Regions from separate parts of the Streptomyces sp. SUK 48 genome, predicted to be linked through region 2. Evidence: riboswitches for the same ligand, from Rfam matches in the RefSeq annotation. Region 2 holds a riboswitch; each other region holds the start of a gene.
What was found. Region 2 has a riboswitch for cobalamin ahead of metE (5-methyltetrahydropteroyltriglutamate--homocysteine S-methyltransferase). Riboswitches for the same ligand answer to the same signal wherever they lie in the genome.
Positions count from the first base shown of each region.

Region 1: another riboswitch for cobalamin. It lies ahead of GHR20_RS12550 (ribonucleoside-diphosphate reductase subunit alpha); the one in region 2 lies ahead of metE (5-methyltetrahydropteroyltriglutamate--homocysteine S-methyltransferase).
Region 3: another riboswitch for cobalamin. It lies ahead of GHR20_RS03610 (iron ABC transporter permease); the one in region 2 lies ahead of metE (5-methyltetrahydropteroyltriglutamate--homocysteine S-methyltransferase).

Region 1 is NZ_CP045740.1:2,974,439-2,983,810, forward strand. Features, by position in the region: gene GHR20_RS12525 (PAS domain-containing sensor histidine kinase) at 1-942, opposite strand, end outside; gene nagB (glucosamine-6-phosphate deaminase) at 1,451-2,236, shown strand; gene GHR20_RS12535 (GntR family transcriptional regulator) at 2,419-3,183, shown strand; gene GHR20_RS12540 (DUF3311 domain-containing protein) at 3,332-3,595, shown strand; gene GHR20_RS12545 (sodium:solute symporter family protein) at 3,592-5,220, shown strand; cobalamin riboswitch at 5,369-5,504, shown strand; gene GHR20_RS12550 (ribonucleoside-diphosphate reductase subunit alpha) at 5,627-7,984, shown strand; gene GHR20_RS12555 (ribonucleotide-diphosphate reductase subunit beta) at 7,984-8,997, shown strand; gene GHR20_RS37490 (hypothetical protein) at 8,910-9,116, opposite strand; gene GHR20_RS12565 (helix-turn-helix domain-containing protein) at 9,242-9,372, shown strand, end outside.
Region 2 is NZ_CP045740.1:1,072,068-1,081,439, forward strand. Features, by position in the region: gene GHR20_RS04540 (short-chain fatty acyl-CoA regulator family protein) at 244-1,650, opposite strand; gene aceA (isocitrate lyase) at 2,026-3,312, shown strand; gene aceB (malate synthase A) at 3,354-4,937, shown strand; gene GHR20_RS04555 (3-hydroxybutyryl-CoA dehydrogenase) at 4,934-5,803, shown strand; gene GHR20_RS04560 (GNAT family N-acetyltransferase) at 5,954-6,463, shown strand; cobalamin riboswitch at 6,545-6,739, shown strand; gene metE (5-methyltetrahydropteroyltriglutamate--homocysteine S-methyltransferase) at 6,908-9,226, shown strand.
Region 3 is NZ_CP045740.1:808,026-817,397, reverse strand. Features, by position in the region: gene tsaD (tRNA (adenosine(37)-N6)-threonylcarbamoyltransferase complex transferase subunit TsaD) at 1-950, opposite strand, end outside; gene cbiE (precorrin-6y C5,15-methyltransferase (decarboxylating) subunit CbiE) at 1,093-2,355, shown strand; gene cobM (precorrin-4 C(11)-methyltransferase) at 2,352-3,101, shown strand; cobalamin riboswitch at 3,118-3,250, shown strand; gene GHR20_RS03610 (iron ABC transporter permease) at 3,371-4,417, shown strand; gene GHR20_RS03605 (ABC transporter ATP-binding protein) at 4,419-5,186, shown strand; gene GHR20_RS03600 (ABC transporter substrate-binding protein) at 5,196-6,200, shown strand; gene GHR20_RS03595 (cobalt-precorrin-5B (C(1))-methyltransferase) at 6,210-7,352, opposite strand; gene GHR20_RS03590 (cobalt-precorrin-6A reductase) at 7,395-8,159, shown strand; gene GHR20_RS03585 (HoxN/HupN/NixA family nickel/cobalt transporter) at 8,269-9,372, shown strand, end outside.

The DNA of each region.
Region 1 (9,372 bases), 1.9 Mb from region 2:
GTCGATCCGCCGGGCCTGGAGCCGCAACAGGGCGGCCACCGTCTGGAGATTGTTCTTCACCCGGTGGTGGATCTCCCGGATGGTCGCGTCCTTGGTGATCAACTCGCGCTCGCGGCGGCGCAGTTCGGTGACGTCCCGGCACAGCACCAGCGCGCCGATCCGGGTGCCCTTGGGCTTGAGCGGGATGGACCGGAACTGGATCACCCCGTCGGGCGACTCGATCTCGAACTCGCGCGGCGCCCAGCCGCTGGCCACCTTGGCCAGCGCCTCGTCCACCGGACCCCGGGTCGGGGCGAGTTCGGCGGTGGTCTGCCCGAGGTGGTGTCCGACCAGGTCGGCGGCGAGGCCGAGGCGGTGGTAGGCGGACAGCGCGTTCGGGGAGGCGTACTGGACGATGCCGTCGGCGTCCAGCCGGATCAGGCCGTCGCCGACGCGCGGCGAGGCGTCCATGTCGACCTGCTGGCCGGGGAAGGGGAAGGACCCGGCCGCGATCATCTGGGCGAGGTCGGAGGCGCTCTGGAGGTAGGTCAGCTCCAGCCGGCTCGGGGTGCGCACGGTGAGCAGATTGGTGTTGCGGGCGATCACCCCGAGGACCCGGCCCTCGCGGCGCACGGGGATGGACTCGACCCGTACGGGGACCTCTTCGCGCCACTCCGGGTCGCCCTCGCGCACGATCCGGCCCTCGTCCAGCGCCACGTCCAGCATGGGCCGCCGGCCGCGCGGCACCAGATGGCCGACCATGTCGTCCTGGTAGGAGGTGGGACCGGTGTTGGGACGCATCTGGGCGACCGAGACGTACCGGGTGCCGTCCCGGGTGGGGACCCACAGGACCAGATCGGCGAAGGAGAGGTCGGAGAGCAGCTGCCACTCCGAGACCAGCAGGTGGAGCCACTCGAGATCGGAGTCGTCGAGGGCGGTGTGCTGGCGGACCAGCTCGTTCATGGAGGGCACGATGGCGAGCGTACCCGCGGGCCTCGGCACGGCCGAAAAACACCCGCGGGCCGCGGCGCCTGGAAGGGACCCTCAACCCTCCCGGCACCGCAGCCCGGAGCATCATCGGCCGTGGGGTGTGCGGTCCCGGTCGGCCGAAGGCCGAGGAGCCGGGGCAGTCAGGGCAGAGAGCGCCGGTTCCTCGATCCGCCTTCCTGTGCGGGGAAGACGGGGCTTGTTCGCTTCGTACTGTCCGCCCGCGTGTCACCGCGCACCGCCGGCTCGAACAGTCTCTTCGATTGTGGACTAGACCATGGGGCGTGTCCATGCCCGGACGGGCATGCGCGGCCCATGGCACTCGATGCCACGCAGCCTAGCCCGCCCGGGTCGACCATGGGGACAGAAGGCGCCGGCAATTTCCGTGGCCCGGCCACCGAGGCATCGGCGCGGGAGGCCCGCTCTGTTAGATTGGTCTAAACCACATAGACGCACGAGCCCTCTCCAGAACGGCAGGCCCAGCGTGGAAGTTGTCATCGTTCCGGACGCCGCGACGGGTGGCGAGCTGATCGCCGAGGCCATGGCGCAGCTGCTGCGACGCAAGCCCGACGCCCTGCTCGGCGTCGCCACCGGCTCCACCCCGCTCCCCGTCTACCAGGCCCTTTCCGCCAAGGTGCGCGCCGGCGCCGCGGACCCCGCGCGGGCCCGGATAGCCCAGCTCGACGAATACGTGGGGCTGCCCGCCGAGCACCCCGAGTCCTACCGCTCGGTGCTGCGCCGCGAGGTGCTGGAGCCGCTGGGCATCGGCATGGACTCCTTCCTCGGTCCCGACGGCACGGCGAAGGACGTACAGGCGGCGTGTGAGGCGTACGACCGCGCGCTCGCCGCGGCCGGCGGGGTGGACCTCCAGCTGCTCGGGATCGGCACCGACGGGCACATCGGGTTCAACGAGCCCTGCTCCTCGCTCGCCTCCCGCACCCGGATCAAGACCCTGACCGAGCAGACCCGCGTGGACAACGCGCGCTTCTTCGACGGCGAGATCGAGCAGGTCCCGCACCACGTCATCACCCAGGGCATCGGCACCATCCTGGAGGCCCGGCACCTGGTGCTGCTCGCGACCGGCGAGGGCAAGGCGGACGCGGTCGCGGCGACCGTCGAGGGTCCGGTGGCGGCCGTGTGCCCGGCCTCGGCGCTGCAACTGCACCCGCACGCCACCGTCGTCGTGGACGAGCCGGCCGCCGCCAAGCTGAAGCTGGCGGACTACTTCCGGCACACCTACGCGAACAAGCCGGAGTGGCAGGGGATCTAGCCCGGCCGGACCCGGTGCCCACGGGACCCCTGTTGGACTAGACCAGCTCGGGTCCCGACGGTATACAGAGGGGATCACGGAGCGTGCGGGCGGAGTCCTGACACAGTAAGCCGTGCCACGATGTGAGCCGTGGCCGATGGGATGTCGGTCGCTTTCGGCATCCGGAGCCGGGAAGGCGGAGCATGAGCACCGATGTCAGCAGTGCGGAGAACGAGGCCGGCACGACCGTCCGTACCGCGCGCGTGCCGAAGTACTACCGCCTGAAGAAGCACCTGCTCGACATGACGGAGACGCAGGCACCCGGCACGCCGGTGCCGCCCGAGCGCACGCTGGCCGCCGAGTTCGACACCTCCCGCACCACCGTCCGCCAGGCCCTCCAGGAACTGGTCGTGGAGGGCCGCCTGGAGCGCATCCAGGGCAAGGGCACCTTCGTCGCCAAGCCCAAGGTCTCCCAGGCGCTCCAGCTCACCTCCTACACCGAGGACATGCGCGCCCAGGGCCTGGAGCCGACCTCGCAGCTGCTGGACGTCGGCTACATCACCGCGGACGACCGGCTCGCCGAGCTGCTCGACATCTCCGCCGGCGGCCGGGTGCTGCGCATCGAGCGGCTGCGGATGGCCAACGGCGAGCCCATGGCCATAGAGACCACCCATCTGTCCGCCAAGCGCTTCCCCGCGCTGCGCCGTTCGCTGGTGAAGTACACGTCCCTCTACACCGCGCTCGCCGAGGTGTACGACGTCCATCTCGCCGAGGCCGAGGAGACCATCGAGACCTCGCTGGCCACCCCGCGCGAGGCCGGTCTGCTCGGTACGGACGTCGGGCTGCCGATGCTGATGCTCTCCCGGCACTCGCTGGACCGCGCGGGTCAGCCGGTCGAGTGGGTCCGCTCGGTCTACCGCGGCGACCGGTACAAGTTCGTGGCCCGCCTCAAGCGCCCGATGGACTAGGCGGGGGCGCGGGGGCGCGTCCGGAGGCGTTCGCTCCTTCGCCGAATCGATACACACGGCTTGAGACGGGGTCTTCCACCAACTGGATACCGTCACCTAGATTGCCTGCGCATTACACAGGTGATCAGCGAGGGGACGGAGCCGCAGCATGTCAGAAACGCCCGAAGTGCAACCACCGGTGGTGACACCGCTGCGCGTGGTCATCGGCATGTGTCTCGTCGCGCCGTTCGTGGCGATGCTGTGGGTCGGCTCCTACGCGAAGACGGACCCGGCGTTCATCGGGATCCCGTTCTTCTACTGGTACCAGATGCTCTGGGTGCTGATCTCCACCGCGCTCACCATGACCGCGTACAAGCTCTGGCAGCACGACCAGCGCTCCCGCCGTGACGCGCAGGGGGGTGCCGCGAAGTGAAGACCGGGGTCAACGGCGTCGCACTGGGCGTCTTCATCTTCTTCTTCCTGGCCGTCACGGTCCTGGGCTTCCTCGCCGCGCGCTGGCGCCGGGCCGAGAACGAGCACACGCTGGACGAATGGGGCCTGGGCGGCCGGTCGTTCGGCACCTGGATCACCTGGTTCCTGCTCGGCGGCGACCTGTACACGGCCTACACCTTCGTGGCCGTGCCCGCGGCGATCTACGCGGCGGGCGCGTCCGGCTTCTTCGCGGTGCCGTACACGATCCTGGTGTACCCGCTGATCTTCACCTTCCTGCCGCGGCTGTGGTCGGTCTCGCACCGCCACGGCTACGTCACCACCTCCGACTTCGTGCGCGGCCGCTTCGGCTCGAAGGGGCTGTCGCTCGCGGTGGCGGTGACCGGCATCCTGGCGACGATGCCGTACATCGCGCTCCAGCTCGTCGGCATCCAGGCGGTGCTGGACGTGATGGGCGTCGGCGGCGGCGAGCACACCAACGGGTTCGTGAAGGACCTGCCGCTGCTCATCGCGTTCGCGGTGCTCGCGGCGTACACGTACTCCTCGGGTCTGCGGGCGCCCGCCCTGATCGCGTTCGTCAAGGACGCGCTGATCTACATCGTGATCGGTGTGGCGATCATCTACATCCCGATCAAGCTGGGCGGGTTCGACGACATCTTCGCCAAGGCGGCCCACGCGTTCAGCCAGGTCAACCCGGCCACCGGCAAGCCGCGCGGGGCGCTCGCGCCGGCGCCTGCCGGACAGTGGACGTACGCCACGCTGGCGCTCGGTTCCGCGCTCGCGCTGTTCATGTACCCGCACTCGATCACCGCGACGCTCTCCTCCAAGAGCCGTAACGTGATCCGGCGCAACACCACGATCCTGCCGCTGTACTCCCTGATGCTGGGCCTGCTGGCGCTGCTCGGCTTCATGGCGATCGCGGCCGGGGTGAAGGTCACCAACGGGCAGCTGGCGATCCCGCAGCTGTTCGAGGACATGTTCCCGGACTGGTTCGCCGGTGTGGCCTTCGCGGCGATCGGCATCGGCGCGCTGGTGCCCGCGGCGATCATGTCGATCGCGGCGGCGAACCTGTTCACGCGCAACATCTACAAGGACTTCATCAAGCCGGACGCCACGCCGAAGCAGGAGGCGCAGGTCTCCAAGATCGTGTCGCTGCTGGTGAAGGTCGGCGCGCTGATCTTCGTGCTCGGCATGGACAAGACGGTCGCGATCAACTTCCAGCTGCTCGGCGGCATCTGGATCCTGCAGACCTTCCCGGCCCTGGTCGGCGGTCTGTTCACGCGCTGGTTCCACCGCTGGGCGCTGCTCGCGGGCTGGGCGGCCGGCATGATCTACGGCACCCTCGCCGCCTACGGGGTCGCCTCGCCGACGCAGAAGCACTTCGGCGGCTCCGCCGACGACATCCCGGGCATCGGCCAGATCGGCTACATCGGCATGACGGCCTTCGTCCTCAACGTCCTCGTCACGGTCGTCCTGACCGTCGTCCTGAAGGCCGTGAAGGCCCCCGAGGGCATCGACGAGACCCGTCCGGAGGACTACACGGCGGACGCCGGCGACCCGGGCGTGGCGGTCGAACTGCCGCCCGCCACGGCGGGCAGCGCTCACTAGCGCGGCGCCCGGGGACACGGGCGACCAAGGGCGGGCCGGCGGCGCCGAGGGCGTCGGCGGCCCGTTTCGCGTGCCCCTCGCGCCCCGTTTCGCATACCCCTCGTAGACACACGGTGACACAACATCTGGGGGTGGCATTCCGGCCCGGCACTAGATGTATGCTCATGGTCGCTGTCGTCGCAGGGGAATCCGGTGCGAATCCGGAACTGTCCCGCAACGGTGTACTTGTGCGTATCCGCGCACGGGGATCAGTCCGAGGACCTGCCGGCAGCGCACCCGGCCCACCGGTCCGGGTGCTCTGAGACGTCCGGGCCTCGCGGAGTGGGCCGGTGGACGCGACGCCGTGTGCGCTCGTGACTGCCCCTGCCCTCCGCCTGGCCCCGTGCCGAGCGAGGGAGAGCCCCACGTGACCATCGCGCCAGCCGAACCGGCTTCAGCCCAGGGCCTGGAGAACGACGGTCCCGGTACCGCGCTGCTGCGGACCCTGACCGAGCTGACCGCGGACCTCCCCGACGCCGATCCCGGCCGGGTCGCCGCCGCCGCGCTGCGCGGCCGCTCGGCCCGCGCCGACGAGGCGGAGCTGCGCGAGCTCGCGACCGAGGCCGCGGCCGGCCTGATCTCCGAGGACCCCGCGTACTCGCGGCTCGCCGCCCGGCTGCTGACCATCTCCATCCGCGCCGAGGCCGCCTCGCAGGGCGTGACGTCCTTCACCGAGTCGGTCGCCGTCGGTCACCGCGAGGGGCTCATCGCCGACCGGACGGCCGAGTTCGCCCGGATCCACGCCGCCCGGCTCGACAACCTGATCGACCGCGCCGCCGACGACCGCTTCGGCTACTTCGGCCTGCGCACCCTGCACAGCCGCTATCTGCTGCGCCACCCGATCACCCGTCAGGTCATCGAGACACCCCAGCACTTCATGCTGCGCGTCGCCGCCGGCCTCGCCGAGGACGACTCGGCCCGCGCCGTGGACGAGGTCGCCGCGCTCTACGGCCTGATGAGCCGGCTCGACTACCTGCCCTCCTCCCCCACGCTGTTCAACTCGGGCACCCGGCACCCCCAGATGTCGTCCTGCTACCTCCTCGACTCCCCGCTGGACGAGCTGGACTCCATCTACGACCGCTACCACCAGGTCGCCCGGCTCTCCAAGCACGCCGGCGGCATCGGTCTGTCGTACTCCCGTATCCGCGCCCGCGGTTCGCTGATCCGCGGCACCAACGGGCACTCCAACGGCATCGTGCCGTTCCTGAAGACGCTGGACGCCTCGGTGGCCGCGGTGAACCAGGGCGGCCGGCGCAAGGGCGCGGCCGCGGTGTACCTGGAGACCTGGCACTCCGACCTGGAGGAGTTCCTGGAGCTGCGGGACAACACCGGTGAGGACGCCCGCCGTACGCACAACCTGAACCTCGCGCACTGGGTGCCGGACGAGTTCATGCGCCGGGTCAACGCCGACGGGCAGTGGTCGCTGTTCTCCCCGGCGGACGTGCCCGAGCTGGTGGACCTGTACGGCGCGGAGTTCGACGCCGCCTACCGCGAGGCGGAGCGCAGGGGCCTGGCGAAGAAGACCATGCCGGCCCGCGAGCTGTACGGCCGCATGATGCGCACCCTCGCGCAGACCGGCCAGGGCTGGATGACGTTCAAGGACGCCGCCAACCGCACCGCCAACCAGACCGCCGAGCCGGGCCAGGTCATCCACTCCTCCAACCTCTGCACGGAGATCCTGGAGGTCACCAACGACGGCGAGACGGCGGTCTGCAACCTGGGCTCCGTCAACCTGGGTGCCTTCGTCGTCGACGGGGACATCGACTGGGCGCGCCTGGACGAGACCGTCCACACCGCCGTCACCTTCCTCGACCGCGTCGTGGACATCAACTTCTACCCGACCGAGCAGGCGGGCCGCTCCAACGCCAAGTGGCGCCCGGTGGGCCTCGGCGCGATGGGTCTCCAGGACGTCTTCTTCAAGCTGCGGCTGCCCTTCGACTCCCCCGAGGCGAAGGCGCTGTCCACGAAGATCGCCGAGCGGATCATGCTCGCCGCGTACGAGGCGTCCACCGACCTCGCCGAGCGCAGCGGCCCGCTGCCGGCCTGGGAGCAGACCCGGACCGCGCGCGGTGTGCTGCACCCCGACCACTACGGCGTCCAGGAGACCTGGCCGGAGCGCTGGGCGGCGCTGCGGACCCGGATGGCGAAGGTCGGCCTGCGCAACTCGCTGCTGCTGGCGATCGCGCCGACGGCCACCATCGCCTCCATCGCGGGGGTCTACGAGTGCATCGAGCCGCAGGTGTCCAACCTGTTCAAGCGCGAGACGCTGTCCGGTGAGTTCCTCCAGGTCAACTCCTACCTGGTGCAGGACCTGAAGGACCTGGGCGTCTGGGACGGGCGCACCCGGGAGGCGCTGCGCGAGTCCAACGGCTCGGTGCAGGGCTTCGCGTGGATCCCCGAGGAGGTGCGGGCGCTGTACCGCACCGCGTGGGAGATCCCGCAGCGCGGGCTGATCGACATGGCGGCGGCGCGCACCCCGTTCCTGGACCAGGCGCAGTCCCTGAACCTGTTCATGGAGACGCCGACGATCGGCAAGCTCTCCTCGATGTACGCGTACGCCTGGAAGTCCGGGCTGAAGACGACGTACTACCTGCGCTCGCGTCCGGCGACCCGGATCGCCCGCGCCGCCCAGGCGCAGAAGACCATCCCCGTCCAGCAGGTCGCCGACCCCGACGCCGTCGCCTGCTCCCTGGAAAACCCCGAGTCCTGCGAGGCATGCCAGTAATGTCCACCCGTAACCAGAACCTGCTCGACCCGGGCTTCGAACTGACCCTGCGTCCGATGCGCTACCCGGACTTCTACGAGCGCTACCGGGACGCCATCAAGAACACCTGGACCGTGGAGGAGGTCGACCTCCACTCGGACGTCGCCGACCTCGCGAAGCTGAGCCCGGCCGAGCAGCACCTGATCGGCCGCCTGGTCGCGTTCTTCGCGACGGGTGACTCGATCGTCGCCAACAACCTGGTGCTGACGCTGTACAAGCACATCAACTCCCCCGAGGCGCGGCTCTACCTGAGCCGTCAGCTGTTCGAGGAGGCGGTGCACGTCCAGTTCTATCTGACGCTGCTGGACACCTACCTGCCCGACCCGGAGGACCGCACGGCGGCCTTCGCGGCGGTCGAGAACATCCCCTCGATCCGCGAGAAGGCCGAGTTCTGCTTCAAGTGGATCGACTCGGTGGACAAGATCGACCGGCTGGAGTCGAAGGCGGACCGCCGGCGCTTCCTGCTCAACCTGATCTGCTTCGCCGCGTGCATCGAGGGCCTGTTCTTCTACGGCGCCTTCGCGTACGTCTACTGGTTCCGCAGCCGGGGTCTGCTGCACGGCCTCGCCACCGGCACCAACTGGGTGTTCCGCGACGAGACGATGCACATGTCCTTCGCCTTCGACGTGGTCGACACCGTCCGCAAGGAGGAGCCGGAGCTGTTCGACGACCAGCTCCAGCAGGAGGTCACCGACATGCTGCGGGAGGCCGTCGAGGCCGAGCTGCAGTTCGCGCGCGACCTGTGCGGTGACGGCCTCCCGGGCATGAACACCGACTCCATGCGGCAGTACCTGGAGTGCGTGGCCGACCAGCGCCTGTCCCGGCTGGGCTTCGCGCCGGTCTACGGCTCGGAGAACCCCTTCTCCTTCATGGAGCTCCAGGGTGTTCAGGAGCTGACCAACTTCTTCGAGCGCCGCCCGTCGGCGTACCAGGTGGCGGTGGAGGGCACCGTCGACCTGGACGAGGACTTCTGAGCCTCCTTCCCGTGGGCCTCCTGGGCCTTCCTGATCTGCCGGTCGATGCGCCGCTCGCGCAGGATGCCGAGTACGGAGGGAAGGACCAGGAGGACGAGGATCCCGAGGGTCGCGGTCATTCCGATCATGCCTTGGATCTGATTTCCGGTCATGCCACCACTGTCCTGCCGGACACTGCTGACCGGGAGTGGCAGGACTGCCGGACACCCTCGAATTACTGCCACCGCTGAGGCACACTGGGGCCATGCTCAAGAACGTGGCCGCCGTGCTGCTGAACGGAGTGCACCCCTTCGAGCTGGGCGTCGTGTGCGAGGTGTTCGGCATCGACCGCAGCGACGAGGGGCTGCCGGTGTACGACTTCGCCGTGGTCTCGGC
Region 2 (9,372 bases):
GCGCGTCGGCGCCGAAGCCGTGATCGAGGTGACCGGTCTGCGCGGCCCCTGACGCCCCATCGGGCCCGGCCGAGGCGGTCTGCTCAAGCAGGTCGCCGGCCGCGACGAGGCAACCTCGTGTGCCGGGGCCGGAAGCGCGGGCGTGTCACGCGGGGCGGGGGCATCCGCCCCGGCGACACGGTGGAGGCGGGGCTCCCGGTCGGCCCGCACCACCCGCCGGACCGGGGCCGACCCACCGCGTCCTCACCCCTCGGGCTCGGTGACGCGGTACGGCACGAACGTGCTGGTGTCCTGGTCGATGTGCAGCCGGTGGCCGAGCGGCGGGGCGGCGCGCTGGGGGCAGGAGAGGCGTTCGCAGACGCGGCAGCCCATGCCGATGGGGGTGGCGGCGGAGGTGCCGGCGAGGTCGAGGCCGTCGGAGTAGACGAGTCGGTGCGCGTGGCGGATCTCGCAGCCGAGGCCGATGGCGAAGGTCTTGCCGGGTTCGCCCCAGCCGCCGCGGTGCCGGGCGACGGCGCGCGCGGTCCACAAGTACCGCTGCCCGTCCGGCATTTCGGCGACCTGGACATGGATGCGGCCGGGCGCGGCGAACGCCTCGTACACGTTCCACAGGGGGCAGGTGCCACCCGCCCGGGAGAAGTGGAAGCCGGTCGCCGACTGGCGCTTGGACATGTTGCCCGCCCGGTCGACCCGGACGAAGGAGAAGGGCACCCCGCGCAGCCGGGGGCGCTGGAGGGTGCTCAGCCGGTGGCAGACGGTCTCGTAGCCGAGGCCGTAGCGGTCGGTGAGGCGCTCGATGTCGTAGCGCACCTCCTCGGCGGCCGTGTGGAAGGCGCGGTACGGCAGGACGAGCGCCGCCGCGAAGTAGTTGGCGATGCCGATGCGGGCGAGGCCGTGGGCGGGCGTCCCCGGGGTGAAGTCCTCGGCGGCCAAGTGGTCGATCTCGGCGCCGTGTTCGAGCAGGGCGAGCTGGGTGGCCAGGCGGAACGCGCGCTGGCCGGGGCGCAGCCGGGTGGAGAGGTGGAGGGTGCGGGTCGGCGCGTCGTAGTGGTGGAGGTGGTCGGCCGCCCCGACGGACAACCGCACGCCGTGCCGGTCGGCGAGGCGGGCGGTCAGGGCGGGGAGGACCTCGCCGGGGCCGATGCCGATCTCCTCGGCGAGGGCCTCGGCCGCGAGGTCGGTGTCGTGCAGGTAGTTGCGGCGGCGGTAGAAGAAGTCCCGGATCTCCTCGTGCGGTGAGCGGGGCAGCTCGGGGTCGGCTCCGCGGCCGTCCGTGGCCTGCGCGAGGCGTTCGGCGAGCAGTTGGTTGCGGCGGCCGAGGCCGAGCAGCACATGGGCGACGGCGGGCATCCGGGCGGCGAGGTCCGCGAGGTCGGCGGCGGACAGGCGGGCCTCGGCGAGTTCCCCGGCCAGCGCCTCGCGCAGGTCGGCGACCAGACGCGTGGTGTCGCGCTCGGAGAAGAAGCCCGGGTCGACGCCGAACGTCTCGGTCAGCCGGAGCAGCACCGGGACCGTGAGCGGCCGGGAGTCGTGCTCCATCTGGTTGAGGTAGCTCGGCGAGATGGCGAGCACGCGGGCCATCTCGGCCTGGCTGAGGTGCCGCTCCTCGCGCAGGCGCCGCAGCCGCGCGCCCGCGTACGTCTTGCTCATCCCCGGGTCCTTCCTCGTCCCTCCGTTTCCGGCCAGCCTAGGTGATCGGCACCCCGGAAGGACCTTCGCAAAGTTGGCAGATGACCGCCGGAAGATTCGCAGAAGTTGGCAGACGTCCACCATTGATGGCACTCAGTGCCACTGCCAGAGTGTGCGTACGGCCCGCCGGACACCGGCGGCCACCGCTCGCAGCCGGGACCCGAATCAGGCCCTGACATCGGGATTCCCGGCACGGGTGAGGGGTCGTCACCGGCAGCACTGCTCAGCTCCGCCCCATGGTTCCGGCGGGCCGTATCGCAAGAGTTCGACACGTAGTGCCACACCTGTTCGCTTGAACGGGGACGTTGGCAGCCGGTACAGATCGAGGAGACAGTCATGGCAGAGGCGACGAGGACGCAGGCGGCCGAGGAGCTGGCGCGGCGCTGGGCCACCGACCCCCGCTGGCAGGGTGTCGAGCGCACCTACAGCGCCGAGGACGTGATCCGGCTGTCCGGCAGCGTCCGCGAGGAGCACACCCTGGCCCGGCGCGGCGCCGAGCGGCTGTGGCGGCAGCTGCACGAGCGGGACTACATCCACGCCCTCGGCGCGCTCACCGGCGGCCAGGCGGTCCAGCAGGTCAAGGCCGGTCTCCAGGCCATCTACCTGTCCGGCTGGCAGGTCGCCGCCGACGCCAACCAGGCCGGGCACACCTACCCGGACCAGAGCCTGTACCCGGCCAACTCCGTTCCCCAGGTGGTGCGTCGGATCAACAACGCGCTGCTGCGCGCCGACCAGATCGCCACCGCCGAGGACGCCGGGGACACCACGGACTGGCTGGCGCCGATCGTCGCCGACGCCGAGGCCGGTTTCGGTGGTCCGCTCAACGCGTTCGAGCTGACCAAGGCCATGATCGCGGCGGGCGCGGCCGGTATCCACTACGAGGACCAGCTCGCCTCGGAGAAGAAGTGCGGCCATCTCGGCGGCAAGGTCCTGGTGCCGACCTCGCAGCACATCCGCACCCTGAACGCGGCGCGCCTCGCCGCCGACATCGCCGACGTGCCGAGCATCGTGATCGCCCGCACCGACGCGCTCGCCGCCAACCTGCTGACCACCGACGTGGACGAGCGGGACGCGGAGTTCGCCACCGGCGAGCGCACGGCGGAGGGCTTCTACCGGGTGCGGCCCGGCATGGCGCCGGTGATCGCGCGCGGTCTGGCGTACGCGCCGTACGCCGATCTGCTCTGGGTGGAGACCGGCACCCCGGACCTGGCGCAGGCCCGTGAGTTCGCCGAGGCGATCCACGCCCGCTACCCGGACCAGATGCTCGCCTACAACTGCTCGCCCTCCTTCAACTGGAAGGCCGCGCTGGACGACGACCAGATCGCCAAGTTCCAGCGGGAGCTGGGCGCGATGGGCTACCGGTTCCAGTTCATCACCCTGGCCGGCTTCCACTCCCTCAACCACGGCATGTTCGACCTGGCCCGCGGCTACGCCGAGCACGGCATGACCGCCTATGTCGACCTCCAGGAGCGGGAGTTCGCCGCCCAGGCGCAGGGCTTCACCGCCGTCAAGCACCAGCGCGAGGTCGGCACCGGCTACTTCGACCTGGTCTCCACCGCCGTCAACCCCGCGTCCTCCACCACCGCCCTGGCCGGGTCGACGGAGGAAGAGCAGTTCCACTAGGCCCCCGCCGCACCTCCTCGCACCTCTTCCAGGAGAGACCGATGACCACCAGTGCACTGACCCACCGGGTCCGCGTGCTCGCCCCCGCGGGCGAGCGGCACGACGAGATCCTCACGCCCGCCGCCCTGGACTTCGTCGGGGCCCTCGTGGCCGCGTTCGGCGAGCGCCGCCAGGAGCTGATGAAGGAGCGGCGCCGGCAGGCCCTGCGGCTGGCCGCCGGCACCCCGCTCGACTTCCCGATGGTCACCTCGGCCGTCCGCGCCGACCCCGGCTGGCGGGTGGCGCCGCCCGCGCCCGGTCTGACCGACCGCCGCGTGGAGATCACCGGCCCGCCGGACCGCCGGATGGCGGTGCACGCGCTCAACTCCGGGGCTCAGGTCTGGATGGCCGACCTCGAGGACGCCACCGCGCCCACCTGGGGCAATGTCATCGGCGGCCAGCTGACCCTGCGGGACGCGATCGAGCGGCGGATCGACTTCACCGCCCCGGACGGCCGGGAGTACCGGCTCGGCGAGCGGCTCGCCACGATCGTCGTACGGCCGCGCGGCTGGCACCTGGAGGAGGAGCACCTGGAGTACGACGGCCGGCCCGTGCCCGCGGCGCTGGTGGACTTCGGGCTCTACTTCTTCCACTGCGCCCGGCGGCAGATCGACGCCGGGTACGGCCCGTACTTCTACCTCCCCAAGCTGGAGAACCGGTACGAGGCGCGGCTGTGGAACGACGTCTTCCTGCTCGCCCAGGATCTGCTCGGCGTCCCCCGGGGCACCGTCCGCGCCACCGTGCTCATCGAGACGATCACGGCCGCGTTCGAGATGGAGGAGATCCTCTACGAGCTGCGCGAGCACAGCTCGGGCCTCAACGCGGGCCGCTGGGACTACCTGTTCAGCGTCATCAAGACCTTCGGCCACCGCACCGACTTCCTGCTCCCGGACCGGGCGAAGGTCACCATGACGGCCCCGTTCATGCGGGCCTACACCGAACTCCTCGTGCGCACCTGCCACAAGCGGGGCGCGCACGCCCTCGGCGGTATGGCGGCGCAGGTGCCGGGCGGCGAACCGGGCGCCCGTGAGGCCGCGTTGGCCACGGTCCGGCTGGACAAGGAGCGGGAGGCCGAGGACGGCTTCGACGGCTCCTGGGTGGCGCATCCGGGTCTGGTCCCGGTGTGCCGGGAGGTGTTCGACGGCGTCCTCGGCGAGCGGCCGCACCAACTGGACCGACTGCGCGAGGACGTGGCGGTCACGGCGGCCGAGCTGCTGTCGGTGCGCCGGATCGCCGGACCGCCCACGGCGGAGGGGATGCGCACCAACCTCCGGGTCGCGCTGCGCTACTTCGCCGCCTGGCTGGACGGCCGGGGTGCCGTCGCGCTCGACGGCCTCATGGAGGACGCGGCCACCGCGGAGATCGCCCGGGTGCAGATCTGGCAGTGGCTGCGGCACCGGGTGATCGAACGGGAGACGGTGACGGAGCTGCTGGACGAGGAGACGGCGGCGCTCGGCGCGGAGTACCCGTGGGCACCGGTGGACGACGTGCGCGCGCTGTTCGAACGCACCGCGTTTCAGGGCGAGTTGCCGCTGTTCTTCACTCCCGACGCCTACTCCCGGCACCTCGTGCGGCGGGCGTCATGAGCGGGCGTTTCGCACGGGTCGGCGTGGTCGGCGGCGGCCGGATGGGCGCGGGCATCGCGGAGGTGTGCGCGCGGGCCGGCCTGGACACGGTGGTCTGCGAGGCCGACGCGGTGGCCGCCCGCGCGGCCCAAAACCGGGTGGCCGCCTCGCTCGAACAGGCGGTACGACGAGACAAGTTGGGCGAGTCCGAGGCGCGGGACGCCCTCGCGCGCGTCGTCTTCACCGGCGAGCTGGAGGACCTGGCCGACCGGCAGCTCGTGATCGAGGCCGTGACCGAGAACGCGGACGCCAAGACCGAGGTGTTCGCCGCGCTCGACAAGATCGTGGCGGATCCGGCGGCGGTACTGGCCACCAACACCTCCTCGCTGCCGGTGATGCGGCTCGGCATGGCCACGTCCCGCGCGGACCGGGTCGTCGGACTGCACTTCTTCAACCCGGTGCCGGTGCTGCCGCTGGTGGAGGTGGTCGCTTCGCTGCACACCTCGGCCCGGACCGTGACCGAGGTGGAGACCTTCGCCGCCGAGGTGCTCGGCAAGACGGTCGTCCACGCGAAGGACCGGGCCGGTTTCGTCGTCAACGCGCTGCTGGTGCCGTACCTGCTGGCCGCGATCCGGATGGCGGAGTCCGGCTTCGCCTCGGCCGCGGACATCGACAACGGCATGGAGCTGGGCTGCGCCCATCCGATGGGGCCACTGCGGCTCGCGGATCTGATCGGCCTCGACACCGTCGCCGCGATCGCCGAGTCGCTGCACGACGAGTTCCGCGAACCCCTGTACGCCCCGCCCCCGTTGCTGCGGCGGATGGTCGAGGCGGGGCTGCTGGGCCGCAAGAGCGGCCGGGGGTTCCACGTGTACGGCCAGGGCTGAGGAACCTGGTGCGGCCGGGCTGAGGGGCCCGGCCCGCGGTCACCGGCCGAGGGTCCGGAGGCCGTGCGCAGAGTAGGGCGGGAAGCGCTGGTGCGGCGCTTCCCGCCCTCTGCGTGTGGCAGCATCGCGGGCGGACACCTGGAGGAGTACGTGCGGCTGCGCGATGTCACCCCGGACGACGTGGACGCCTATGTGCGGATGCGGTGCGATCCCCGCATGATGGCGGACCTGGGCGGTCCCCTGCCCCGGGAGGGCATGGCGGACAAGGTCCGCCGGGACGCCGAGGAGGCCGCGGCGGATCGCGCGTGGCTGAAGATGATCGTGCCCGATCCGGCGCGGCCCGACAGGGTGGCGGGCACGGTGACCCTGTGGAGCCATGAGAGCGCGGACGGGCCGGTCTCCGAGATCGGCTGGATGGTGCTGCCCGAGTTCCAGGGGCGCGGGCTCGGCAAGCGTGCCGTCCGGGTCCTCCTGGAGCAGGCCCGGGACCAGCGGCGCTGGGGTGCGGTGCACGCCTTCCCGGCGACCGGCAACGCCGCGTCGAACGGGATCTGCCGCTCCCTCGGCTTCCGTTTCCTCGCGGAGATCGGTGTGGACTTCGCCGGGCGGGCGCTGCGCAGCAATCACTGGGTCATCGAGCCGGGACGCGATCTGGTCTGAGGCCGTCCGTCTCGGCGCGCCATCCGAATACTGGACTTGATCCACCACGCGCGCCCTTCGGCCCGTAGGCTGGCCCGTGCAGCTGGTTCGCCCCGTCCGCCAGGCGGGAGCGTCGCAAGAGGGAACCCGGTGGGAATCCGGGACTGCCCCGCAGCGGTGAGCGGGAACGACCGCCGTCATACGCACTGGACCCGGTGAAACGGATCTGGGAAGCGACGGCCAGTAGGTGTCCTCAAGTGGTGAGGACGTGCCCGCGAGTCCGAAGACCTGCCAACTGCCCGTGCGCGGGACGTCCCGTGCGCGGCATCCCGGTGACCTCGAGGGCGGGTCGGCGAACAGAACCGCACGGACGGCCGTGGGCCGCTGTCGTACGGTCCGTCACCCCTTCGCGCCTCTCGTCCCGTCTCCGGGATCTCAGGGATTCATCTCGCGAAGGAGATCTCCGTGACCACGAAGTCCGCAGCCGCGGCGGCACGGGCCACCGTGTACGGCTACCCCCGCCAGGGGGCGAACCGGGAACTGAAGAAGGCGATCGAGGGCTACTGGAAGGGCCGCGCCACCGCCGACGAACTGCGCGCCGTCGCCGCCGAGTTGCGCGGCAACACCTGGCGCCGGCTCGCCGCGGCCGGCCTGCACGAGGTGCCGACCGGCGACTTCTCGTACTACGACCATGTCCTGGACACCACCGTCATGGTCGGCGCGATCCCCGGCAGGCACCGGGAGGCCGTCGCCGCCGATCCGCTGGACGGATACTTCGCGATGGCCCGCGGCACCCAGGAGGTGGCGCCGCTGGAGATGACCAAGTGGTTCGACACCAACTACCACTATCTGGTGCCCGAGCTGGGTCCGGACACGGTGTTCACGGCCGACTCCGCCAAGCAGGTCGCGGAGCTGACCGAGGCCCTCGCCCTCGGGCTGAGCGCCCGCCCGGTGCTGGTGGGCCCGGTCACCTATCTGCTGCTGGCCAAGCCCGCGCCCGGCGTGCCCGCCGACTTCGAGCCGCTGACCCTGCTGGACCGGCTGCTGCCGGTGTACGCCGAGGTCCTCGCCGATCTGCGGGCGGCCGGCGCCGACTGGGCGCAGCTGGATGAGCCCGCCCTCGTCCAGGACCGCACGCCGGCCGAGCTGAACGCGGCCGAGCGCGCCTACCGCGACCTCGGCGCCCTCACCGACCGTCCGAAGCTGCTGGTCGCGTCGTACTTCGACCGGCTCGGCGAGGCCCTGCCGGTGCTCGCGAAGGCGCCGGTGGAGGGCCTGGCCCTGGACTTCACCGAGGCCGCCGCCCAGAACCTGGACGCGCTGGCCGCCGTCGGCGGGCTGCCCGGCAAGCGGCTGGTCGCGGGCGTGGTCAACGGCCGCAACATCTGGGTGAACGACCTGGAGAAGTCCCTGGCCACCCTCGGCACCCTGCTGGGCCTGGCCGACCGGGTCGACGTGTCGGCCTCCTGCTCCCTGCTGCACGTCCCCCTCGACGCGGCCGCCGAGCGCGACATCGACCCGCAGATCCGGCGCTGGCTCGCCTTCGCCGAGCAGAAGACGGCGGAGATCGCCACGCTCGCCAAGGGCCTCGCCCTCGGCACGGACGCCATCGCCGCGGAACTGTCCGCGAACCGGGCCGACCTCGCCTCCCGGGCCGGCTCCCCGCTCACCCACGACCCGGCCGTGCGGGCCCGCGCCGGGGCCGTCACCGAGGCCGACGCCCGCCGCTCCCAGCCGTACGCCGAGCGCAGCGCCGCCCAGCGGGCCCGGCTCGGGCTGCCCCTGCTGCCCACGACGACGATCGGATCGTTCCCGCAGACCGGTGCACTGCGCAGCGTCCGCGCCGACCTGCGGGCGGCCCGGATCGACACCGCCGGGTACGAGGAGCGCATCCGGGCCGAGATCCGGGAGGTGATCGGCTTCCAGGAGAAGGCCGGTCTCGATGTCCTGGTGCACGGCGAGGCCGAGCGCAACGACATGGTGCAGTACTTCGCCGAGCAGCTCACCGGCTACCTCGCCACCCAGCACGGCTGGGTCCAGTCGTACGGCACCCGGTATGTGCGGCCGCCGATCCTGGCCGGTGACATCTCCCGCCCCGAGCCGATGACGGTGCGCTGGACGTCGTACGCCCAGTCGCTCACCGAGCGCCCGGTCAAGGGCATGCTCACCGGCCCGGTCACCATGCTCGCCTGGTCCTTCGTCCGCGACGACCAGCCGCTCGGGGACACCGCGCGGCAGGTGGCCCTGGCGCTGCGCGACGAGGTCGACGACCTGGAGCGGGCGGGGACTTCGGTGATCCAGGTGGACGAGCCCGCGCTGCGCGAGACACTGCCGCTGCGCGCCGCCGACCGGCCCGGGTACCTGGACTGGGCGACCGAGGCGTTCCGGCTGAGCACCTGCGGGGTGCGCCCGGACACCCAGATCCACACGCACATGTGCTACGCCGAGTTCGGTGACATCGTGCGGGCCATCGACGACCTCGACGCCGATGTCATCAGCCTGGAGGCGGCCCGCTCCCATATGCAGGTCGCCCGCGAACTGGCCGCCCACGGCTATCCGCGCGAGGCCGGTCCGGGTGTCTACGACATCCACTCCCCGCGCGTCCCGAGCGCCGAGGAGGCGGCCGGGCTGCTGCGCACGGGGCTCGGGGCGATCCCGGCGGAGCGGCTGTGGGTCAATCCCGACTGCGGCCTGAAGACCCGCGGCTGGCCGGAGACCCGGCAGTCCCTGGAGAACCTGGTCGCCGCCGCGCGCACGGTCCGCGAGGAGCTGGCCGGGGCCTGACCCGGACACCGTGGTGGGGCCGGGGCGCGCACGTGTCCCGGCCCCACCGGCGGTGCGGACACCGCCGCGGGCGCGCCAGAGGGGTCGGCGCTGCCGGACGGGGACCGCTGCTCCCTGCTCGCCCCGCCCCGGGCCAGCACCCGGGG
Region 3 (9,372 bases), 260 kb from region 2:
GCCCGTACGAGGAGATCGCCGACGGCCGCGATCATCGCGCCGTTGTCCGTGCACAGCCGCAGCGGCGGCACCCGCAGTGCGATCCCGGCAGCCCGGCACCGTTCCTCGGCCAGCGACCGCACACGCGAGTTCGCGGCGACCCCGCCGACGACGACCAGCGTGCCGACGCCGTGCTCCGTGCAGGCGGCAACCGCCTTGCGGGTCAGGACGTCGGCGACCGCCTCCTGTAGCGATGCGGCCCCGTCGTGGACGGGTAGTTCGCGCCCGGCGTGGGACTCGGCCCAGCGGGCCGCCGCCGTCTTCAACCCGGAGAAGGAGAAGTCGTAGGAGCCCGGGAGAGGGCGAGGGAAGGCGACGGCGCGTGGATCGCCCTCGCGGGCGGCACGGTCGATGGCCGGACCGCCGGGGTACGGCAGGCCGAAGACCCGGGCGACCTTGTCGAAGCACTCCCCGGCGGCGTCGTCGAGGGTGTCGCCGAGGTGGGTGATCGGGTCGCGGGCCAGGTCGCGCACGAGGAGCAGCGAGGTGTGGCCGCCGGAGACGATCAGCACCATGCAGGGGTCGGGCAGCGGGCCGTGCTCCAGGGTGTCGGCGGCGACATGACCGGCCAGGTGGTGCACGCCGTAGAGCGGGACGCCGAGCGCGTAGGCGATGCCCTTCGCTCCTGCGAGGCCCACCTGCAGGGCGCCGGACAGCCCCGGGCCCGTGGTCACGGCGACCGCTCCGACGTCGGAGAGCCGCAGCCCCGCCTGGTCCAGTGCCTCACGCACCACCGGGCGCAGGGCGTGCAGGTGGGCGCGGGAGGCGATCTCGGGCACCACTCCGCCGAAACGGGCATGCTCGTCCATGCTCGACGCCACGGCGTGCCCGAGCAGGCGTCCGTCCCTGACGAGCCCCGCACCGGTTTCGTCACACGACGACTCGATCCCGAGCACGATCGGAGAGCCCATGCCCTCCCCTTCCTGCGGCGTCTACGTTATTGCGAACAGTGTGCAATAAGATCCGTGCGGATGTGAACCCGGACTCCGTCGCACGGGTGATCGCTTAGTAGAGTGCGCCCCTGTCGCCCCCTGAACTCCGAGGTAGCCAGCAGTGACCCCCGCCCGAGAAGGCCCGTCCTCCGCCGTCACCGTCGTAGGGATCGGAGCGGACGGCTGGAAGGGCCTGGCCGAACCCGCCCGTGCGGAACTGCGTCACGCCGAGGTGCTCATCGGCGGCCCGCGCCAGCTGGATCTGCTGCCTGCCGAGTGCGCCGGCGAGCGCGTCGCCTGGCCGTCGCCCCTGCGCCCCGCCGTCCCCCGCCTGCTCGCCGCCCACGTCGGCCGCCGCATCGCCGTTCTGGCCAGCGGCGACCCGATGTTCTACGGCATCGGACGCGCGCTCGCCGAGGAAGCCGACACACTGCGCGTCCTGCCCCACCCGTCATCCGTGTCCTATGCCGCCGCCCGGCTGGGTTGGCCGCTGGAGGACATCGAGGTCGTCACGCTGGTGGGCCGCCCCACCGCCCGCCTCGCCGCCGCCCTGCACGACGGCCGGCGCCTCCTCGTCCTCGGCGCCGACGCCACCACCCCCGGAGAAGTCGCCGCGCTGCTCAGCGACCGCGGCTTCGGACCGAGCCGGATGCGCGTCCTGGAACAGCTCGGCGGCGACCGCGAACGTACGACCGCCGAGACAACTGCCGACGACTGGGCACGGACGCAGCAGTCCGCCGATGCGCTCAACATCGTGGCCGTCGAATGCCGCCAGGCACCGGACACCCTGCGACTCGGTGCGGTGCCGGGGCTGCCCGACGAGGCGTACGAGCACGACGGGCAGCTCACCAAGAAGCACGTCCGGGCCGCCACGCTCGGCGCGCTCGTCCCCGCTCCCGGCGAACTCCTGTGGGACGTCGGTGGCGGGTCGGGCTCCATCGCGATCGAGTGGATGCGCACCCACCCGTCGTGCCGGGCCGTCACCGTCGAACGCGACCCTGCGCGTGCCGTACGTATCCTCCGCAACGCGGAGCGACTCGGCGTGCCGGGGCTTCGGGTCGTCACCGGTGCCGCTCCCGGCGCGTTGGCCGAACTCCCCGCGCCTCACGCCGTGTTCGTCGGCGGCGGACTCACCGCCCCCGGCCTGCTGGACGCCTGCTGGGCGGCACTGTCCCCTGGCGGGAGGCTCGTCGCCAACACGGTCACGCTGGAGTCGGAGGCACTGCTCGCCGACGCCTACCGCCGCCACGGTGGCGAGCTGGTACGGCTCGCGGTGGCACACGCCGTGCCCGTGGGCGGGTTCACCGGCTGGCGACAGGCCATGCCGGTCACCCAGTGGTCCGTACAGAAAACCCTCAATCCCGTTCCAGGAGCAGACAGATGACCGTGTACTTCATCGGCGCCGGCCCCGGTGCCGCCGACCTGATCACGGTGCGCGGCGCCCGGACGCTCGCCGCCTGCCAGGTCTGCCTGTACGCGGGCAGCCTCGTCCCGCGCGAACTGCTGGCGGAATGCCCGCCGGACGCACGCCTGGTCGACACCGCCCAGCTCGACCTGGACGAGATCACCGCCGAGTTGCTCCGCGCCCACGACGAGGGCCACGACGTGGCCCGGCTGCACTCGGGCGACCCGTCCGTGTTCAGCGCGGTCGCCGAGCAGATGCGGCGGCTGGACGCGGCCGGGGTGCCCTACGAGGTCGTCCCCGGCGTGCCCGCGTTCGCCGCCGCGGCGGCCTCCCTCAAGCGGGAGCTGACCGTGCCGACCGTCGGCCAGACCGTCATCCTCACCCGCGTAGCCAACCGCGCCACCGCCATGCCGGACGGCGAGGACCTGGCCACCCTCGGCCGCAGCGGCGCGCTGATCGTGCTGCACCTGGCCGCCAAGTACGTGGACCGCGTGGTGGAGGAACTCCTCCCGCACTACGGCGCCGACTGTCCTGCCGCGGTCGTGGCCTACGCCTCCCGCCCCGACGAGCTGATCATCCGGGGCGCCCTCGACGAGATCGCCCACAAGGTGAAGGAGGCCGGCGTCCTGCGCACAGCGGTGATCATGGTGGGGCGGACACTGGGGGCGGAGCAGTTCCGTGACAGCCACCTGTACTCGCCCGAGCGGGAGCGTCATCTCTGCTGAAACCCTCCGCGGAGCCTGCTTGTCAGGCTCCCCACGCCTCCCGTGGGGGAAGTCCGGTGAGAGTCCGGCGCTGACCCGCAACGGTGTGCACGACCCGGATCGACGGTGTCGTGCCAGCCCGATCGCCTGCGGGGGCGTATCGACCCGTTGACTGCTCGCCGTGGACTGCGAGACGGGACCGCCCGGCCGGCCTACGGCCGTACGGACTGCTCCTGCTCGACGTCCAGCAGGCGGCCCGTGTGAAGGACGGCCCTCCCGTGCGCCGAAGTATGGCTCCCAGTCGCATACCCCTGCTGCCGCTCAGCCTGGCTCTGGCGCTGCTGCTCCTGCTGTCCGTCGTGGGCGGGGTCGGGCTCGGTGCCGCCGGCGTCGGCTGGGGCGATGTGCTCGGTTTCCTGTGGGCCGGACTCACCGGCGGGACCGTGCACGCGAGTGACGCGGCCGCGTACACGATCGTCTGGGAGATCCGGCTGCCGCGGGTGTTCCTCGGTGCCGTGGTGGGAGCGGGTCTCGCGGCCGTCGGAGTGGCCGTGCAGGCGATGGTGCGCAACGCGCTGGCCGACCCCTTCGTGCTCGGTATCTCTTCGGGCGCGGCGGTGGGCGCCAACGCCGTCATCCTCCTCGGAGCCTTTGCCGGGTTCGGGGTGTGGGCGCTGTCCGCGTCGGCGTTCGCCTCGGCGCTCGCGGCCATGACGCTGGTCTACGCAGTGGCCCGCTCACCGCAGGGCCTGACGCCGCTGCGTCTGATTCTGACCGGTACCGCACTCGCATACGGCTTCGAGGCCGTCACCACCGTCATGGTGTTCGGCGCGGCCCGGGGTGAGGCGGCTCGGTCGGCCATGATGTGGCTGCTGGGCAGCCTGGGCGGAGCCACCTGGGCCCAGGTGCCGCTCGCGGCGGTCACCGTGGCGGCCGGATGGGTCTGGCTGCGCCTACGGGCCGAGGCACTCAACGCGCTCGCCATGGGCGACGAGACCGCGGCCGCCCTCGGTGCCGGACCGGCCCGGCTCCGTCGGGAGCTGTTCCTCGTCACCGCCGCCGTGACCGGGACGGTGGTGGCGGTCAGCGGGGCCATCGGATTCGTCGGGCTGATGGTGCCGCACGTCGTACGGATGCTCGTCGGCGCCGACCACCGCAGGGTGCTGGCGGTCGCCCCACTCGCCGGGGCCGTACTGCTGGTGTGGGCGGACGTACTGTCCCGGCTGCTGTTCGCCCCCGCCGAGTTGCCCGTCGGAGTGATCACCGCGGTCGTCGGGGTGCCCGCATTCCTGCTGCTGATGCGGCGAGGCGGCGGCTACGCGTTCGGAGGGCGTTGACATGCGACTCGACATCGACGACGTGACGATCGAGGCGGCCGGAACCCGCTTGGTCGAGCACATCCACCTCACCGTGGGCAGCGGGGCGTTCGTCGGACTGATCGGCCCCAACGGCAGCGGCAAGTCCACCCTGCTGCGCTCCCTGTACCGGGCACTGCGGCCGGCCGGGGGAGCGGTACGGCTGGGCGGCGACGACCTGCACACCATGGACGCCAGGGCCGCCGCCCGGCTGCTGGCCGCGCTGCCGCAGGAGTTTTCCGCCGAGTTCGACTTCACCGTCGCCGAGGTGGTCGCGGTGGGCCGGCTGCCGCACCGGGGCCGCTCGGCCGCAGCGGACCGGGAGATCTGCACCAGAGCGATGGACCGCACCGGCGTCGCCCACCTGACCGACCGCGGGTTCCTCAGCCTGTCCGGCGGCGAGAAGCAGCGGGTCCTCCTCGCCCGGGCCCTCGCCCAGCAACCACAGGTCCTGGTCCTCGACGAACCCACCAACCACCTCGACATCGCGCACCAGTTGGACGTGCTGTCCCTGGTCCGCGAGAGTGGCCTGACCGTGCTGGCCGCGCTCCACGACCTCAACCTGGCCGCAGCCCACTGCGACGTCCTGTACGTCCTCGACGGCGGCCGGATCGTCGCATCCGGCCCGCCCCAGGACGTCCTCGAACCTCGGTTGCTGGCCGAGGTGTTCGGCGTCCGGGCGCATGCCGTCCGGCACCCGGAGACGGACGCAGTCCAGCTCCTGTTCGACCTGCTCCCGCCCACCTCCTGAAGGACACCCATGCGCAAGCAGCTTCTCGCCGCCGCCCTCTGTCTCGCCGCGACCGCCACCGGATGCGGCGCCACGGTGGAGTCGGCGCAGGACGCGAAAGCCCCGTCCGCGGTCACCCTCACCAACTGCGGCCGTCAGGTGACGTACGACAAGGTGCCCGAGCGGGTCGTCACCAACGACGTCGGTATCACGGAACTGATGTTCGCCCTGGGCCTGGAGGACCGCATGGCCGGCTTCGCCATGCCCGACGACAAGGGAGACCTGCGCGGTGTGCCCTGGAAGGACGCCTACGACAAGGTCAAGTGGCTCTCCAAGGATCAGCTCACCAAGGAGAACGTCGTCGACGCCCACGCCGACCTCGTCTTCGCCGGCTGGAACTACGGCTTCCGTGAAGACGCGGGCTTCACCCCCGACGCCCTGAAGAAGCTCGGCATCTCCTCGTACATCCTCACCGAGTCCTGCCACAACGGCCGTACGAAGTCCTCCCGCGGCATCATGCCGCCCCTGGACGCCCTGTACGCCGATCTCACCAATCTCGGAAAGCTCTTCGGCGTCGAGAAGCGTGCGGCGGAGCTGATCGCCGGTTTCAGGAAGCAGATCGCCGACGTGCGGGCGAAGGCGCCCAAGGGCTCGGCCCGTCCCTCGGTCTTCCTCTACGACAGCGGCCAGGACACGCCCTTCACCTCCGGCCGCTACGCCGCGCCGGAACAGATCATCACCGAGGCCGGCGGCGCCAACGTCATGCACGACGTGGCGGACTCCTGGACCACGGTCGGCTGGGAGAGCGTCGTGCAAAGGAACCCGGACGTCATCGTCATCTGCGACTACGGAGATGTCAGCGCGGAGCAGAAGAGGAAGTTCCTGCTGTCCTACGCCCCCCTGCGCAACGTCTCAGCCGTCAAGCACCGGCGCATCATCTCCCTGGACTACGCCGACCTGGTCGAAAGCCCCCGCAACCCGTCCGCGATCGCCCGGCTCGGCGCCTACCTGCGGGCCGTGCCGGCCGGCCGGTGACGTGGCGCCTCAGCGGACCGTGCTGCGCCCCACCACCGTGCCGGCCCGGTCGATGCAGATGACGTCCACGGCGACCGGTGCTCCGCGCAGCACGGCAAGGGCCTCGTCCCGCGCCGCCCGCGCCACCAGGTCGCCCAGCGGCACGTCGGCGGCCTGGCACAGCTGGAGTGCGGCGAGGCCGGTGTTGGCGGCGGCCACTTCTGCGGCGAGCACCTCGTCCGCGCCGCCGCTGCGGGCGAGGCCGGCCAGGAAGCCCTTGTCGACCTGCGAGCGGCCGGAGTGCAGGTCCAGGTGGCCCGTCGCGAGCTTGGACAGCTTGGCGAAGCCACCGCAGATCGTGAGGCGGTCCACCGGGTGGCGGCGGATGTACTTCAGCACGGCGCCCGCGAAGTCGCCCATGTCGAGCAGTGCGTCCTCGGGCAGGCCGTACTCGGCGACGACCGTCTTCTCGGACGTCGACCCGGTGCACCCGGCGACATGGGTGCGTCCGGCCGCGCGGGCAACGTCCACGCCCCGCCGGATGGAGTCGATCCAGGCCGAGCAGGAGTACGGCACGACGATGCCCGTGGTGCCGAGGATGGACAGGCCGCCCAGGATGCCGAGCCGTGGGTTCCAGGTGGAGCGCGCGATCTCCTCGCCGTGGTCGACGGAGACGGTGATCTCCACATCTCCGCTGCCGCCGTGCCGGGCGGCCACCTTGGCGACGTGCTCGCTCATCATCCGCCGGGGCACGGGGTTGACGGCCGCCTCACCGACGGGCAGCGGAAGGCCGGGCCGGGTGACCGTCCCCACGCCCGGGCCCGCCTTGAAGACGACGCCACTGCCTACGGGCAGCCGCCGGACCGTCGCCCGGACCAGAGCGCCGTGCGTGACGTCGGGGTCGTCCCCCGCGTCCTTCACGATCCCCGCCATCGCGGCGCCTTCGGTCAGCTCCTCCGCGGCCAGCGCGAAGGACGGTGTCTGCCCCTTGGGCAGCGTGATCGTCACCGGGTCGGGAAAATCACCGGTCAGTAGGGCGGTGTACGCGGCCGTCGTGGCCGCCGTGGCACAGGCCCCCGTGGTCCAGCCGTGCCGTAGCCCCGTGTGCTCCAGCTGTCCACGGCGCCCGCCCTTCACCTGACCGGAACCCTGCGCCCCGCCCACCTGCACCATGGCTCGACCCTCACTGCCACTCACGAACGGACCCACACCCTCATGCACGTACTGATCCTCGGCGGCACCACGGAGGCCCGCCGCCTTGCGGAACTGCTTCACGACGCCCCCGGGCTGAAACTGACCAGCTCCCTCGCGGGGCGTGTCGCCAGCCCCCGCCTTCCCCCGGGCGAAACGCGCGTCGGCGGCTTCGGAGGGGCTGAGGGACTGGCTGCGTGGCTGCGCGAACATGCGGTCGACGTGGTCGTCGACGCCACCCACCCCTTCGCCGGGACGATCAGCTTCAACGCGGCCCAGGCCGCTGCCGCAACCCATGTTCCCCTGCTCGCCCTGCGCCGGCCCGGCTGGGTCCCCGTCGTGGGCGACCGGTGGCACGAAGTGGATTCGCTGGAAGAAGCGGCACGGGCGCTGCCCGCACTCGGCCGACGCATCTTCCTCACCACCGGGCGTATGGGTCTGGCCGCCTTCGCGGACCTGGACGACCTGTGCTTCCTCGTACGATCCGTTGACGCGCCCGAGCCACCGCATCCGTCCCGCATGGAGGTGCTGCTAGGCCGGGGCCCCTTCACCCTCGACGGGGAGCGAGAGCTGCTGCGGCGCCACCGCATCGACGTCGTGGTCACGAAGGACAGCGGCGGGGCGGCCACGGCGCCGAAACTGGTGGCTGCCCGCGAGGCGGGGCTGCCCGTTGTCGTGGTCCGCAGGCCGCTCGTTCCGGGGGGCGTGCCCGTCCTCCCGAATCCGGGGAAAGCGGCCCAGTGGGTTCGCGAGCATCTTGAACAGGGATCTTTTCCGGTCATTGACTGAAACCTGGTGCGGGCTTTGCTGCGGTCATCTTGTAGCTGCAACCTATTCGCAGAAACCTGGAAGGCGCGGCTGAAAACAGCCGCTCGCCGAGAAGTAAGGGTCACGCCCCATGGCCACCGCTCCTGATTCCGCTTCCGCCAGGCCGACCGCTCCGGCCACCGGCCGCGGCATCTCGTGGCACCGCGTCCGCACCTCGATGACCCGGAAGGAATGGGCCAGCGCCGGCGGCATGGCCGCCTTCATCCTGGCCCTGCACGTTATCGGCTGGTTCACGCTGGTCGCGATCGTCGCTCCCCAGCACTACAGCCTCGGCACGAAGACCTTCGGCATAGGCATCGGAGTCACCGCGTACACCCTCGGCATGCGTCACGCCTTCGACGCCGACCACATCGCCGCCATCGACAACACCACCCGGAAGCTGATGAACGAGGGGCGCCGCCCCCTGTCCGTCGGCTTCTGGTTCTCCCTCGGCCACTCCACGATCGTCTTCGCCCTCGCCTTCCTGCTCTCCCTGGGCGTGAAGGCGCTGGCCGGACCCGTCGAGAACGACGACTCCGAGCTGCACAGCATCACCGGCTGGATCGGTACGACCGTGTCCGGGACATTCCTCTACGTCATCGCGATCATCAACCTGATGATCATGGTGGGCATCTGGAAGGTCTTCCGGCAGATGCGCACGGGTCACTTCGACGAGGCGGCCCTGGAGGAGCAGCTCAACAACCGCGGCTTCATGAACCGGCTCTTGGGCCGTCTCATGAAGTCGATCACCAAGCCGTGGCAGATGTACCCCCTGGGGGTCCTGTTCGGTCTCGGTTTCGACACCGCCACCGAGATCGCGCTCCTCGTCCTCGCCGGCTCGGGCGCCGCTTCCGGCCTGCCCTGGTACGCGATCCTGTGCCTGCCGATCCTGTTCGCGGCGGGCATGTCGCTGCTGGACACCATCGACGGCTCGTTCATGAACTTCGCCTACGGCTGGGCTTTCTCCAAGCCGGTCCGCAAGGTCTACTACAACCTCACCATCACCGGCCTGTCCGTCGCCGTCGCCCTGATCATCGGCACCGTCGAACTCCTCGGCCTGATCGCGGAGAAGGCGGACCTGCACGGAGCGTTCTGGGACTGGATCTCCGGACTCGACCTCAACATCATCGGCTACGTCATCGTCGGCCTGTTCTTCGCCACCTGGGCCGTTGCCCTGGTGGTGTGGAAGGTCGGC